3 regions of the Streptomyces sp. NPDC001927 genome follow, and region 3 is predicted to be linked to each of the others. Evidence: riboswitches for the same ligand, from Rfam matches in the RefSeq annotation. Region 3 holds a riboswitch; each other region holds the start of a gene.
The links. Region 3 has a riboswitch for cobalamin ahead of metE (5-methyltetrahydropteroyltriglutamate--homocysteine S-methyltransferase). Riboswitches for the same ligand answer to the same signal wherever they lie in the genome.

Region 1: it holds a riboswitch for cobalamin, as region 3 does, so the genes downstream of both, cobN (cobaltochelatase subunit CobN) here and metE (5-methyltetrahydropteroyltriglutamate--homocysteine S-methyltransferase) in region 3, are expected to answer to the same signal.
Region 2: it holds a riboswitch for cobalamin, as region 3 does, so the genes downstream of both, ACWCO8_RS16905 (ribonucleoside-diphosphate reductase subunit alpha) here and metE (5-methyltetrahydropteroyltriglutamate--homocysteine S-methyltransferase) in region 3, are expected to answer to the same signal.

Annotation. Positions count from the first base shown of each region.
Region 1 is NZ_JBSFEN010000004.1:289,378-294,340, forward strand. It holds gene cobN (cobaltochelatase subunit CobN) at 1-1,671, opposite strand, end outside; cobalamin riboswitch at 1,711-1,845, opposite strand; gene ACWCO8_RS11895 (cobalamin biosynthesis protein CobG) at 1,891-3,156, shown strand; gene ACWCO8_RS11900 (precorrin-8X methylmutase) at 3,171-3,806, shown strand; gene ACWCO8_RS11905 (precorrin-2 C(20)-methyltransferase) at 3,803-4,963, shown strand, end outside.
Region 2 is NZ_JBSFEN010000005.1:648,831-653,793, forward strand. It holds gene ACWCO8_RS16905 (ribonucleoside-diphosphate reductase subunit alpha) at 1-2,371, opposite strand, end outside; cobalamin riboswitch at 2,498-2,622, opposite strand; gene ACWCO8_RS16910 (GNAT family N-acetyltransferase) at 2,675-3,178, opposite strand; gene mctP (monocarboxylate uptake permease MctP) at 3,269-4,894, opposite strand; gene ACWCO8_RS16920 (DUF3311 domain-containing protein) at 4,891-4,963, opposite strand, start outside.
Region 3 is NZ_JBSFEN010000002.1:641,090-646,052, forward strand. It holds gene aceB (malate synthase A) at 1-529, shown strand, start outside; gene ACWCO8_RS07330 (3-hydroxybutyryl-CoA dehydrogenase) at 526-1,416, shown strand; cobalamin riboswitch at 1,508-1,727, shown strand; gene metE (5-methyltetrahydropteroyltriglutamate--homocysteine S-methyltransferase) at 1,891-4,209, shown strand; gene ACWCO8_RS07340 (enoyl-CoA hydratase) at 4,317-4,963, opposite strand, start outside.

The sequences.
Region 1 (4,963 bases), on a different contig from region 3:
GAAGGGGTAGACGAGCGGGATGTCGCCCAGCGCCGCGTCCGGGCCGCACGCGGCCGACAGGCCCGCGTTCTTGCCCGGCAGCCACTCCAGGTTGCCGTGCTTGCCGAGGTGGACCATCGCGTCCGCCCCGAAGCCGCCGTCCTCGGCGCGCGCCGCGATCCAGCGGTAGGCGGCCAAGTAGTGGTGGGACGGCGGGAGATCGGGGTCGTGGTAGATCGCGATCGGGTTCTCGCCGAAGCCGCGCGGCGGCTGGATGAGGATCAGCAGGTTCCCGCGCCGCAGCGCGGCGAGGACGATGTCGCCCTCGGGGTTGCGGGACCGGTCGAGGAACATCTCGCCGGGCGCCGGGCCCCAGTGCTCCTCGACGCCCTCGCGCAGCTCCTGCGGCAGGGTCGCGTACCAGCGCTTGTAGTCGGCGGCCGGGATACGGACGGGGTTGCGGGCGAGCTGCTCCTCGGTGAGCCAGTCCTGGTCGTGGCCGCCGGCCTCGATCAGGGCGTAGATCAGCTCGTCGCCGTCGCCGGAGACCAGGCCCGGGATCTCGTCCTCGGCCCCGAAGTCGTACCCCTCGGCGATCAGCCGCCGCAGCAGGGCGACGGCGGAGGCGGGGGTGTCCAGGCCGACCGCGTTGCCGATCCGGGAGTGCTTCGTCGGGTACGCGGAGAGAACGAGCGCGAGCTTCTTCTCGGCGTTCGGGATGTGCCGCAGCCGGGCGTGACGCACGGCGATCCCGGCGACGCGGGCGGCGCGCTCGGTGTCGGCGACGTACGCCGGGAGCCCGTCCTCGTCGATCTCCTTGAAGGAGAACGGGACGGTGATCAGACGGCCGTCGAACTCGGGCACGGCGACCTGGCTGGCCGCGTCCAGCGGCGAGAGACCCTCGTCGTTCTCCTCCCAGGCCGCCCGCGAACCGGTCAGGCAGAGCGCCTGCAGGATCGGTACGTCGAGGGCGGCGAGCGCGCCCGCGTCCCAGGCGTCCTCGTCGCCGCCGGCCTGCGCCTCGGCGGGCTTGGTGCCACCGGCGGCGAGGACCGTGGTGACGATCGCGTCCGCGCGCTTCAGCGTCTCGATCAGCTCGGGCTCGGGGGCGCGCAGGGAGGCGACGTACAGCGGCAGGGCGCGGGCGCCGGCGTCCTCGATCGCCTCGCAGAGGGAGTCGACGAAGGCGGTGTTCCCGCTCATGTGGTGGGCGCGGTAGTACAGCACGGCGACGGTCGGGCCGTCGGTCGTCCGGGCCGTGCGCTCCAGCGGCCCCCAGGTCGGCGCGGCGGCCGGGGCCTCGAAGCCGTGGCCGGTCAGCAGCACGGTGTCGGAGAGGAACCGGGCGAGCTGCTCCAGGTTGGCCGGTCCGCCGTGCGCCAGGTAGGCGTGGGCCTCGGTGGCGACGCCGACGGGGACGGTGGAGGCCTCCATGAGCTGGGCGTCCGGGGCCTGTTCACCGGAGAGCACGACCAGCGGCTTTCCGGCGGCGCGCAGCGCGTCGAGGCCGTCCTCCCAGGCCCGCAGCCCGCCGAGGAGCCGGACGAGCACGAGGTCGGCGCCGTCGAGGAGACCGGGAAGGTCGTCCAGGGAGAGCCGGGAGGGGTTGGCGAACCGGTACGCGACCGGACCGCCGGCCGCGCGGGCGCTGAGCAGGTCGGTGTCGGAGTGCGACAGCAACAGAATTCGCATGCGTGCGCAGGCCTTCCTCGGGGTTGTCCGCGCCCCGGGTGGTCGTTTGGACGGCGGGAGTTCCTGACTCACCCGGCCCCTCACGGGACCTGGCTCACAGTGGCGGGACCGCGCCGGATTCTCACCGGGCTTCCTCCCCGGGGTCCTGGGACCCCATGCCGATCTGCATAGTAGATCGTGCCTCTTCGGGGCCGGGTCTGGGCCGCTGACGACGTGGGTATGCTCGCCGCCATGCCGCCCACCCCACCCACAACACCCAACCCGGGCGAACCGCCCATACGGGACCGTGGTGACGCCTGCCCCGGGGCGCTTCGGCTGCACGCCGCCGACGACGGGCGACTCGCCCGACTCCGGCTGCCAGCAGGAGTTTTGACGGTACGTCAGACACTCGTACTGGCCTCGGTGGCCGAGGAGCTCGGCGACGGGCGAGTCAGTGTCACCTCCCGAGGGAACGTGGAGCTGCGCGGGCTCGGTGAGGGGTGCGGGGGCGAGCTGGCCGAGCGGCTCTCGGAGGCCGGGCTGCTGCCCTCCCAGACCCATGAGCGGGTCCGGAACATAGTGGCCTCGCCGGCGGCCGGGCTCGACGGACTCGGCCACGGTGACGTGCAGTTGTGGGCCCGCGAGCTGGACGCGCTGCTGTGCGCGCGGCCCTGGACGGCGGCCCTGTCCGGCCGGTTCCTCTTCGTCCTGGACGACGGGCGCGGCGATGTGGTCGGGCTCGGCGGAGATGTGACGTTGATCGCAGGAGAGGGTTCGGTACGGGTACGGGTCGGCGACCAGCTCGTCCGCGTCCCCGCCGCCGACGCGCCCCGGGCCGCGCTCGCCGCAGCCGGCGCCTTCCTGGACGCCGCCCGGACCGCCGGGAACGGGGCCTGGCGGGTGCGGGAGCTGCCGGAGGGCCACGAACCGGAGCTGGCGGCCGCCCTCGCGGGGGCCGGGATCGAGGCGGAGCCCGTACCGGCGACCGAACCCCCACCCGCTGCCCCACCCACCCCCGGCCCCCTCGGCCCGCACGCCCTGCACGTCCTCGCGCCCCTCGGGCGGCTGAGCGCCGCCCAGCTGCGGGCGCTCGCCGCGAGCGGGGGCGCGGTGCGGCTCACCCCCTGGCGCGGGGCCGTCGTCACCGGCCTCGCCGACCAAGGCGCCGTCGCGCGCCGGCTGGGTGAGCTCGACGCGTACGGGCTCATCACCGACCCCCGCTCCCCCTGGGCCGGCGTCGGCGCCTGCACCGGGCTTCCCGGCTGCGCCAAGTCCCTCGCCGACGTGCGCGCGGACGCCGTCCCGGGCGACGTTCCCGGCCACCGAGGGCTCCCCGTCCACTTCTCCGGGTGCGAGCGGCGCTGTGGTCACCCGCAGGCCCCCGCGTGGGTCGACGTCGTCGCCACCGGCGAGGGCGCGTACCTCGTGGCCGGGCGCCCCACCCTCCGTACCGACCTCCCCGAAGCCGTCGCGGCGGCCCGCGTCCCCTCAGCAACCACGAGATGAGCGAGAGCACCAGGATGTTCGACTACGAGAAGGACGGCGCGGAGATCTACCGCCAGTCCTTTGCCACGATCCGCGCCGAGGCGGACCTCGGGGGGCTGCCCGCCGACGTCGCCCAGGTCGCCGTCCGCATGATCCACGCCTGCGGCATGACCGACCTCGTCCGCGACATCGCGCACTCCCCGCAGGTCGTCACCCGCGCCCGTGCCGCGCTGCGCGCCGGCGCGCCGATCCTGTGCGACGCCCAGATGGTCGCCAGCGGCGTCACCCGCAAGCGGCTGCCCGCCGACAACGAGGTCGTCTGCACGCTCTCCGACCCGTCCGTGCCCGCGCTCGCCGCCGAACTCGGCACCACCCGCAGCGCCGCCGCCCTCGAACTCTGGCGCGACCGCCTCGAAGGCTCCGTCGTCGCCATCGGCAACGCGCCCACCGCCCTCTTCCACCTCCTGGAGATGGTCGCCAAGGGCGCGGGGAAGCCCGCCGCCGTCCTCGGCATCCCGGTCGGGTTCATCGGCGCCGCCGAGTCCAAGGAGGCCCTGGCGGCCCAGACTCTCGGCCTCGACTACCTCGTCGTACGCGGCCGGCGCGGCGGCAGCGCCATGACCGCCGCCGCGATCAACGCCCTCGCCCACGAAGCGGAGATCCAGGCATGAGCGGGTCCACGACCGGCAAGCTGTACGGGGTCGGCCTCGGGCCCGGCGACCCGGAGCTGCTCACGCTCGCGGCCGTCAAGGCCATCGCGGGCGCCGACGTGATCGCGTACCACTCGGCCCGGCACGGCCGGTCCATCGCGCGCTCGATAGCGGCCGAGCACATCCGGGCCGACCAGATCGAGGAGCGGCTGATGTACCCGCTCACGGTCGAGACCACGGACCACCCCGGCGGCTACCGGGGCGCCCTCGACGACTTCTACGCGGAGGCCGCCGCCCGGCTCGCCGCCCACCTGGACGCCGGTCGCACGGTCGCCGTGCTCGCGGAGGGCGACCCGCTCTTCTACGGCTCGTACCAGCACATGCACAAGCGGCTCGCGGACCGCTACGACACCACCGTCATCCCCGGTGTCACCTCGGTCAGCGCGGCCGCCGCCCGGCTCGGGGAGCCGCTGTGCGAGGCGGAGGAGGTCCTGACGATCATCCCCGGCACCCTGCCCGAGGACGAGCTGACGGCCCGGCTCGCGGGCACCGACTCGGCGGTCGTGATGAAGCTCGGCCGGACGTTCCCGACCGTGCGGCGCGCCCTGGAGCGGGCGGGCCGGCTCGAGGACGCGCGGTACGTGGAGCGGGCGTTCATGGCGGGCGAGCGGACGGAGATCCTGGCGGACGTGGACCCGGAGACGGTCCCGTACTTCTCGGTGGCCGTGCTGCCCTCCCGTATCGACCAGGCCCCGCCGGTGCGCGAGCGGGGCGAGGTCGTCGTCGTCGGCACAGGACCCGCGGGCGCACCCTGGCTGACGCCCGAGTCGCGCGGCGCCCTCGTCAACGCCGACGACCTCGTCGGCTACACCACGTACCTCGACCGGGTCCCGGCCCTGCGCCCCGGGCAGCGCCGGCACGGCTCGGACAACAAGGTCGAGTCCGAGCGGGCCGAGTTCGCGCTCGACCTGGCGCGGCGCGGGCGGCGGGTCGCGGTCGTCTCGGGCGGCGACCCGGGTGTCTTCGCCATGGCGACGGCGGTCCTGGAGGTGGCGTCCGAGGATCGGTACGCGGATGTGCCGGTACGGGTCCTGCCGGGTGTGACGGCCGCGAACGCGGCGGCCGCCGCGGCGGGCGCCCCGCTCGGCCACGACTACGCGACCATCTCGCTCTCCGAC
Region 2 (4,963 bases), on a different contig from region 3:
AGGCCTCGCAGGACTCGGGGTTCTCAAGGGAGCAGGCGACGGCGTCGGGGTCGGCGACCTGCTGGACGGGGATGGTGGCGGCGGCGGGCGCCGAGGCCTGGGCCGCGCGGGCGATCCGGGTCGCCGGGCGGGAGCGCAGGTAGTACGTCGTCTTCAGGCCCTGCTTCCAGGCGTACGCGTACATCGACGACAGCTTGCCGATGGTCGGCGTCTCCAGGAACAGGTTCAGCGACTGCGACTGGTCCAGGAACGGTGTGCGGGCGGCGGCCATGTCGATCAGACCGCGCTGCGGGATCTCCCACGCCGTCCGGTACAGCTCGCGCACCTCGGCCGGGACCCAGGTGAAGCCGGCCACCGAGCCGTTGGACTCGCGCAGCGCCTCACGGGTCTGCGCGTCCCACACGCCGAGCTTCTTGAGCTCCTGCACCAGGTACGAGTTGACCTGGAGGAACTCGCCCGAGAGCGTCTCGCGCTTGAACAGGTTGGAGACCTGCGGCTCGATGCACTCGTACACGCCCGCGATCGAGGCGATCGTCGCCGTCGGCGCGATGGCGAGCAGCAGGCTGTTGCGCATGCCGACGGTCGCGATCCGCTCGCGCAGCGCGGCCCAGCGCTCGGGCCAGTTGAGCTCGACGTCGTAGTGGTCGGGGTGCAGGACACCGCGCGCGGCACGGGTCTTGTCCCAGGCCGGGACGGGGCCGTTGCGCTCGGCGAGGTCGGCGGAGGCCTCGTACGCGGCGAGCATGATCCGCTCGGCGATCCGGGTGGAGAGCGCCCGCGCCTCGGGGGAGTCGAACGGCAGCTTCAGCTGGAAGAAGACGTCCTGGAGGCCCATCGCGCCCAGGCCCACCGGGCGCCAGCGGGCGTTGGAGCGGCCGGCCTGCTCGGTCGGGTAGAAGTTGATGTCCACGACCCGGTCGAGGAAGGTGACGGCCGTACGGACGGTCTCGTCGAGCCGCTCCCAGTCGATGTCCGAACCGACGACGAACGCACCCAGGTTGACGGAGCCGAGGTTGCACACGGCCGTCTCCCCGTCGTCCGTGACCTCCAGGATCTCCGTGCAGAGGTTCGAGGAGTGGACCGTGTGGCCCGGCTCGGCGGTCTGGTTGGCCGTACGGTTCGAGGCGTCCTTGAACGTCATCCAGCCGTTGCCGGTCTGGGCCAGGGTCCGCATCATCCGGCCGTACAGGTCACGGGCCGGCATGGTCTTGCGGGCCAGGCCCTTCGCCTCGGCGGCGCGGTACGCGGCGTCGAACTCGTCGCCCCACAGGTCGACCAGCTCGGGCACGTCCGCCGGGGAGAACAGCGACCACTCGGCGTCCGCGTTGACCCGGCGCATGAACTCGTCCGGGATCCAGTGCGCGAGGTTCAGGTTGTGCGTACGCCGGGCGTCCTCACCGGTGTTGTCGCGCAGCTCCAGGAACTCCTCGATGTCCGCGTGCCAGGTCTCCAGGTAGACCGCGGCCGCGCCCTTGCGCCGGCCGCCCTGGTTCACGGCCGCCACGGAGGCGTCCAGGGTCTTCAGGAACGGCACGATGCCGTTGGAGTGCCCGTTGGTGCCGCGGATCAGCGAACCGCGGGCGCGGATGCGGGAGTACGACAGGCCGATGCCGCCCGCGTGCTTCGAGAGGCGCGCGACCTGGTGGTACCGGTCGTAGATGGAGTCCAGCTCGTCCAGCGGGGAGTCGAGGAGGTAGCAGGACGACATCTGCGGGTGGCGGGTGCCGGAGTTGAAGAGCGTGGGGGAGGAGGGCAGGTAGTCGAGCCGGCTCATCAGCCCGTAGAGCGCGGCGACCTCGTCCAGGGCGCGGGCGGAGTCGTCCTCGGCGAGGCCGCAGGCGACACGCAGCATGAAGTGCTGCGGGGTCTCGATCACCTTGCGGGTGATCGGGTGGCGCAGCAGGTAGCGGGAGTAGAGGGTGCGCAGACCGAAGTAGCCGAAGCGGTCGTCCGCCTGCCCGTCGATGAGCGCGTCGAGCCGGTCGGCGTGCAGCGTGACGAAGTCGGCGGTGCGGTCGGCGATCAGGCCCTCGTGGTGACCGACGGCGACGGAGGCGGAGAAGTTGACCGAGCCCTGGGAGGCCGCCTCGTCCGCGATCGTGATGGTCAGCAGCCGGGCCGCGAGCCGGGAGTAGGCCGGGTCCTCGGCGATGAGACCCGCGGCCGCCTCGGTGGCCAGCTCGCGCAGCTCCGCCTCGTCCGAGCCGGCGTTGCGGCCCCGCAGCGCGGCGGCGGCGACCTTGCCGGGGTCGGTGTCCGTGAGGTCGGCGGTGAGGTCGGTCAGGGTCCGCAGGAGCACGGTCCCGGGTCCGTCGCTCTCGTTGCCGTCGCTCTCGATCGCTGCGGCCGGATCGGCGGGCGCGATGGTCACGTGGGGCTCTCCCTCGCTCGGCTCGGGGCCGGCGGGGGAGGCGGGCGGCGGCTCCCCGAAGGCAGGGGCGAGCCGCGCCACGGCCCACTCCGCGAGGCCCTGACGTCTGTGTCACCCGGAACGGAAGGACCGGGCGTGCTGTCGGCAGGTCTTCGGACTGACCGGACGGACGAAGCCGTCAAAAGCACACCGTTGCGGGACAGTTCCGGATTCGCACCGGATTCCCCTGCGACGACAGCGAGGATGAGCATACATGTGGGGGGCGCCGCTCGCGGCACCCCCCACATGTTGTGTCGCGTCGCGTCACAGCTCCAGGGCGTAGGTGAGCAGCGGGATTGTGTCCGGTATCGGCGACCAGTCCCGTTCCGGGGTCCGGACGAATCCCATCCGCTCGTACACCCGGTGTGCGGCGGCCATCGCGGGGTCGGTCGACAGCACGATCCGGGTACATCCGGGCAGCGCCCGGGCGCGCTCCACGCACGTCCGGACGAGGGCCTCGCCGGTGCCCCGGCCGCGCGCGTCGGGGGCGACCACGAGCATCCGGAACTCGGCCTCGCCCGCCTGCGCCACGTCCGCCCAGCGCGTGCCGCCCGGCACGAAGGTGACACCCCCGAGGATCCGCCCCGCGCCGTCGGTGGCGACGAGCACCTCGGCCTCGGCGGCCCGGCCTGCGACGTCCGCGAGGACGGGCAGATAGGGGTCCTCCGCGCCGAAGAACAGCAGACCGTCGCCCAGGTAGGTCCCCGCGGTGAGTTCGCCGAGCGTCTCGTACTCCTCGGGCCGTACCGCCCTGATCGTGATGTCCATGGGCCGCAGTCTGCCCGAGGGGCACGGCGAAGGGCCCGGGGATTTCCGCTCGGAAACCCCGGGCCCTCCGGTCGTGCTGTCGCTACGGCGTCAGTGCGTGCTCGCGCCGACCTTCGGCAGCTCGGTCGAGACGCCCTTGTCGCCCGCGTCCGCCGTGTAGTCCGACGGCGAGGTCTCGTCGATGCCCTCCGGCGCCTTCACGGCCTTCAGGACGAAGGTGAGGACGACGGTGACGATGACGTTGATCACGAAGGCGGTGAGGCCGATGTAGCCGATCTCGCCGATGCCCGGGATCTCGGCGGACGAGCCGCCGAAGTGCTTCTGGGTCGGGCTGGCCACGCCGTACGCCGCCGCCGTGCCGTAGACCATGCCGACGGCCCAGCCGGCGAGCAGCGCCCAGCGGTGGAACCAGCGGGTGAACAGGCCGCCGACCAGGGCCGGGAGGGTCTGCAGGATCCAGATGCCGCCGAGCAGCTGGAAGTTGATCGCGACCGTCTTGTCCATGGTGAGGACGAAGGCGAGCGCGCCGACCTTCACGAGCAGCGACACCAGCTTGGACACCTTGGTCTCCTGCTCCGGCGTGGCGTCCGGCTTCAGGAAGTCCTTGTAGATGTTGCGGGTGAAAAGGTTGGCGGCGGCGATCGACATGATGGCGGCCGGCACGAGCGCGCCGATGCCGATGGCGGCGAAGGCCACACCCGCGAACCAGTCCGGGAACATGTTCTCGAAGAGCTGCGGGATCGCGAGCTGGCCGTTGGAGACCTTGACCCCGGCGGCGATCGCCATGAAGCCGAGCAGCGCGAGCAGGCCCAGCATCAGCGAGTACAGCGGCAGGATCGTGGTGTTGCGGCGGATCACGTCACGGCTGCGCGAGGAGAGCGTCGCCGTGATCGAGTGCGGGTACATGAAGAGCGCGAGCGCCGAGCCGAGCGCGAGCGTCGCGTAGCCCCACTGGCCCATCTCGCCGGGCACGAGCGCGCCGCGCGGCTTGTCGGTCGCCGGGTTGATCGTCGCGTACGCCTCGCCGGCCTTGGCGAAGATCTCGTCGAAGCCGCCCAGCTTGATCGGGATGTAGATGATCGCCACCGCGATGACGATGTAGATCAGGGTGTCCTTGACGAAGGCGATGAGCGCCGGGGCGCGCAGACCCGAGGAGTACGTGTACGCCGCGAGGACACCGAAGGCGATGAGCAGCGGCAGGTCCTTGATGAACCAGTGCGTGTTCTCGCCGCCGCCGACGCCCATCACGTCCAGGACGGCCTGGATGCCGACCAGCTGGAGCGCGATGTACGGCATGGTCGCGAGGATGCCGGTGAGGGCGACCGCGAGGGACAGGCCCTTGGAGCCGAAGCGGCCGCGGACGAAGTCCGAGGTGGTGACGTACCCGTGCTTGTGCGACACCGACCAGAGGCGGGGCAGGAAGGTGAAGATCAGCGGGTAGACCAGGATCGTGTACGGCACGGCGAAGAAGCCGGCCGCGCCCGCCGCGTAGATCGCCGCGGGGACCGCGACGAAGGTGTACGCGGTGTAGAGGTCGCCGCCGAGCAGGAACCAGGTGACCCAGGTGCCGAACGACCGGCCGCCGAGGCCCCATTCGTCGAGGCTGTTCTCGTTGGCGGCTCTGCGCCAGCGCGAGGCCAGGAAGCCCATGACCGTGACGGCCAGGAAGAAGAAGATGAACACGGCGAGTGCGACGCCGTTCACGCCGTCCTTCATCGCGACGCACCTGCCTTCCGGGCGCGCTGGTCACGCTGCCAGAGCGTGTACGCGACCATCGTCAGCGCG
Region 3 (4,963 bases):
GGAGGCGGAGGACGGCTTCGACGGCTCCTGGGTCGCCCATCCCGGGCTCGTCCCGGTCTGCCGCGAGGTGTTCGACGGCGTGCTCGGCGACCTGCCCGACCAGATCCACCGGACGCGGGACGACGTGGAGGTGACCCCGGCGGACCTGCTGTCGGTACGCCGGATCAGTGGACCGCCCACCCAGGAGGGCCTCCGCACGAACATCGCGGTCGCGCTCGGCTACTTCGCGGCCTGGCTGCGCGGTCAGGGCGCCGTCGCCCTGGACGGGCTGATGGAGGACGCGGCGACCGCGGAGATCGCGCGCGTCCAGATCTGGCAGTGGGTGCGGCACCGGCTGATCGACCGGGAGACCGTCGTACGGCTGCTCGACGAGGAGCTCGACACGCTCGGCGCCCAGTACCCGTGGGCCCCACTGGAGGAGGTGCGGGCGATCTTCGAACGGAACGCCCTCAGCGGTGAACTGCCGCTGTTCTTCACCCCGGACGCCTACTCCCGCCACCTCGTGCGCCACGCGGAGCCCCGGTCATGAGCGCCGCGATCACGGGCGCCGAGGAGATCACCCGCGTCGGGGTGGTCGGCGGCGGCCAGATGGGGGCGGGTATCGCGGAGGTCTGCGCGCGGGCCGGACGGCACACGATCGTCTGCGAGACGGACGCCGTGACCGCCCGGGCCGCGCGGGAGCGGGTGACCGCCTCCCTGGACCGTGCCGTACGCCGGGGCAAGCTGGAGCCGGCCGCCGCGCAGGGCGCCCTCGACCGGCTCGTCTTCACCGGCGATCTCGAGGAGTTGGCCGACCGCCAGCTCGTGATCGAGGCCGTCGTCGAGAACGCGGACGCGAAGACCGAGGTGTTCACCCGTCTCGACAAGATCGTCGAGGATCCCTCGGCGGTACTGGCGACCAACACCTCCTCGCTGCCCGTGATGCGCCTCGGCATGGCGACGAGCCGCGCCGACCGGGTGGTGGGCCTGCACTTCTTCAACCCCGTGCCGGTGCTGCCGCTGGTGGAGGTCGTGAGCTCGCTGCACACCGCGCCGGACACGGTCGCCCGCGTGGAGCGCTTCGCGACGGACGTCCTCGGCAAGACGGTCGTCCGCTCGCAGGACCGGGCCGGGTTCGTCGTCAACGCGCTGCTCGTGCCGTACCTCCTCGCCGCGATCCGTATGGCCGAGTCCGGCTTCGCCACCGCCGCCGACATCGACGCCGGCATGGAGCTGGGCTGCGCCCACCCGATGGGCCCGCTGAAGCTGGCCGACCTCATCGGTCTCGACACCGTCGCCTCGATCGCGGAGTCGCTGTACGAGGAGTTCAAGGAGCCCCTCTACGCGCCGCCCCCGCTGCTCCAGCGGATGGTGGAGGCGGGGCTGCTCGGCCGCAAGACGGGCCGGGGGTTCCACCCGTACCCCGGCCGGGGCTGACCCCCGGGACTGCGGGGGCGGACCTGCGGGCGTGTCTCACCTCACCATCCGTATGGTGGACATCTCCCGACACAGCGCTGAACAGCCCCTTAGGGTGGCCGGTGCAGCTGGTTCGCCCCGTCAGCCGGACGGGATGCGTCGTAAGAGGGAACCCGGTGGGAATCCGGGACTGCCCCGCAGCGGTGAGCGGGAACGACCGCCGTCATACGCACTGGACCCGTACGGGTCTGGGAAGCGACGGCCAGTAGGTGTCCTCCCCCGTGGAGGATGTGCCCGCGAGTCCGAAGACCTGCCAACTGCCCGCGTACCGACCATGCGTACGCGGACATTCCGGTGACCTCGAGGGCGGGTCGGCGACCACACGAGACGGAGACACGCGCGTACGGCGCGAGGTCGGCCGTCCGGTCGGTCTCCCCTTCGCGCTCTCGTCCCGTCGCCGGGATCTCAGGGATTCATCTCGCGAAGGAGATCTCCGTGACCACCAAGCCCGCAGCCGCGGCAGCACGGGCCACCGTGTACGGCTACCCCCGTCAGGGGCAGCACCGGGAACTGAAGAAGGCGATCGAGGGGTACTGGAAGGGCCGCGTCACCGCCGACGCCCTCCGGACCACCGCCGCCGAACTGCGCCGCTCCCACTGGAGCCGGCTCGCCGAAGCGGGCGTCCACGAGGTGCCGACCGGCGACTTCTCCCTCTACGACCACGTCCTGGACACCACCGTCATGGTCGGCGCGATCCCCGCGCGGCACCGCGACGCCGTCTCCGCCGATCCCCTCGACGGCTACTTCGCCATGGCACGCGGTACGCAGGACGTCGCGCCGCTGGAGATGACCAAGTGGTTCGACACCAACTACCACTATCTGGTCCCCGAGTTGGGACCCGACACGGTCTTCACGGCGGACTCCGCCAAGCAGGTCGCCGAGCTGACGGAGGCCCTCTCCCTCGGCCTGACGGCCCGTCCGGTCCTCGTCGGCCCCGTGACCTATCTGCTCCTCGCCAAGCGCGCGCCCGGGGTGGCCGCCGACTTCGACCCGCTGACGCTCCTCGACCGGCTGCTGCCGGTGTACGCCGAGGTCCTCGCCGACCTGCGGGCCGCGGGCGCCGAGTGGGTGCAGCTCGACGAGCCCGCCCTGGTCCAGGACCGCACCCCGGCCGAGCTGAACGCCGCCGCCCGTGTCTACCGCGAGCTCGGTGGCCGTACGGACCGGCCGAAGCTGCTGGTCGCCTCGTACTTCGACCGGCTCGGCGAGGCCCTGCCCGTGCTCGCCAAGGCCCCCGTCGAGGGGCTCGCGCTCGACTTCACCGGCTCCGCCGCCGCCAACCTGGAGGCCCTCGCGGCCGTGGGCGGGCTGCCGGGCAAGCGCCTGGTCGCCGGCGTGGTCGACGGCCGCAACATCTGGGTCAACGATCTGGCGAAGTCCCTGACGACCCTCGGCACCCTGCTCGGGCTCGCCGACCGGGTCGACGTGGCGGCCTCCTGCTCGCTGCTGCACGTCCCCCTCGACGCGGCCGCCGAGCGGGACATCGACCCGCAGATCCTGCGCTGGCTCTCCTTCGCCAGGCAGAAGACCGCCGAGGTGGTCACGCTCGCCAAGGGCCTGTCCCACGGCACCCCCGCGATCGCCGCCGAACTGGCCGCCAACCGGGCCGACCTGGCCTCGCGGGCGGAGTCCCCGCTCACCCGCGACCCGGCCGTGCGCGCCCGTACCGGCGCGGTCTCCGCCGCCGACACCCGCCGCTCCCAGCCGTACGCCGAGCGGGCCGCCGCCCAGCACGCCCACCTCGGTCTTCCGCTGCTGCCGACGACCACCATCGGCTCCTTCCCGCAGACGGACGAACTGCGCACCGCCCGCGCCGACCTGCGCGCGGGCCGGATCGACACGGCCGGCTACGAGGAGCGCGTCAAGGCCGAGGTCCGGGAGGTGATCGCCTTCCAGGAGAAGGCCGGTCTGGACGTCCTGGTGCACGGGGAGCCCGAACGCAACGACATGGTCCAGTACTTCGCCGAGCAGCTGACCGGGTACCTCGCGACGCAGCACGGGTGGGTCCAGTCGTACGGCACCCGGTACGTCCGGCCGCCGATCCTGGCCGGCGACATCTCGCGCCCCGCGCCGATGACGGTGCGCTGGACGACGTACGCGCAGTCCCTGACCCACCGCCCGGTCAAGGGCATGCTGACGGGACCGGTCACCATGCTCGCCTGGTCCTTCGTCCGGGACGACCAGCCGCTCGGCGAGACCGCCCGGCAGGTCGCGCTCGCCCTGCGCGACGAGGTGAACGACCTGGAGGCGGCGGGCACTTCGGTCGTCCAGGTGGACGAGCCGGCCCTGCGGGAGACCCTGCCGTTGCGCGCGGCCGACCGGGCCGCGTACCTGGACTGGGCGACGGAGGCGTTCCGGCTCTCCACCAGCGGGGTACGGCCGGACACCCAGATCCACACGCACATGTGCTACGCGGAGTTCGGTGACATCGTGCAGGCCATCGACGACCTGGACGCGGACGTGATCAGCCTGGAGGCCGCCCGTTCGCACATGCAGGTCGCCCGCGAGCTGGCCGCGCACGGCTACCCGCGCGAGGCAGGTCCCGGTGTGTACGACATCCACTCCCCGCGCGTCCCAAGCGCCGAGGAGGCCGCAGACCTGCTCCGTACGGGACTCAAGGCCATCCCCGCCGAGCGGCTCTGGGTCAACCCCGACTGCGGTCTGAAGACCCGGGGCTGGCCGGAGACCCGCGCCTCGCTGGAGAACCTGGTCGCGGCGGCGCGCACGGTACGGGGCGAGCTGCCGGCGTCCTGACCGAGCGCGCGCGAGCGGGCCAGGGCACGTGCGGGTGCCCCGGCCCGTCCCGCCGGTCGGTCGGTCAGTCAGTCAGTCAGTCAGTCAGTCGACCGGTCGGTCCGATGTCAGCGGTGGCGGAACTCAGGCGGTCGCTTGTCGACGAAGGCGGCCATGCCCTCCTTCTGGTCGGCGGTGGCGAACACCGCGTGGAACAGCCGCCGTTCGAAGCGCACGCCCTCGGTGAGCGTGGTCTCGAAGGCCCTGGCGACCGCTTCCTTGGCCATCATCGCGACCGGCAGCGACATGCCGGCGATCGTCTCGGCGACGGCGAGGGCCTCGGGGAGCAGTTCGTCGGCGGGGAGGACCCGGGAGACGAGGCCCGCGCGTTCGGCCTCGGCCGCGTCCATGGTGCGCCCGGTGAGGCACATCTCCATGGCCTTGGCCTTGCCGACCGCTCGGGTCAGCCGCTGGGAGCCGCCGATGCCCGGGATGACGCCCAGTTTGATCTCCGGCTGGCCGAAGACGGCGGTGTCGGCGGCGAGCAGGACGTCGCAGAGCATGGCGAGTTCGCAGCCGCCACCGAGGGCGTACCCGGAGACGGCGGCGACGGTCGGGGTGCGCAGCTGGGCGAGCCGGTCCCAGGCGGCGAACCAGTCCGCGAGGTACATGTCCAGGTAGCCCTGGGGCCGCATCTCCTTGATGTCGGCCCCGGCGGCGAAGGCCTTGGCCGAGCCGGTGAGGACGACGCAGCCGCACTCCGGGTCCCGGTCGA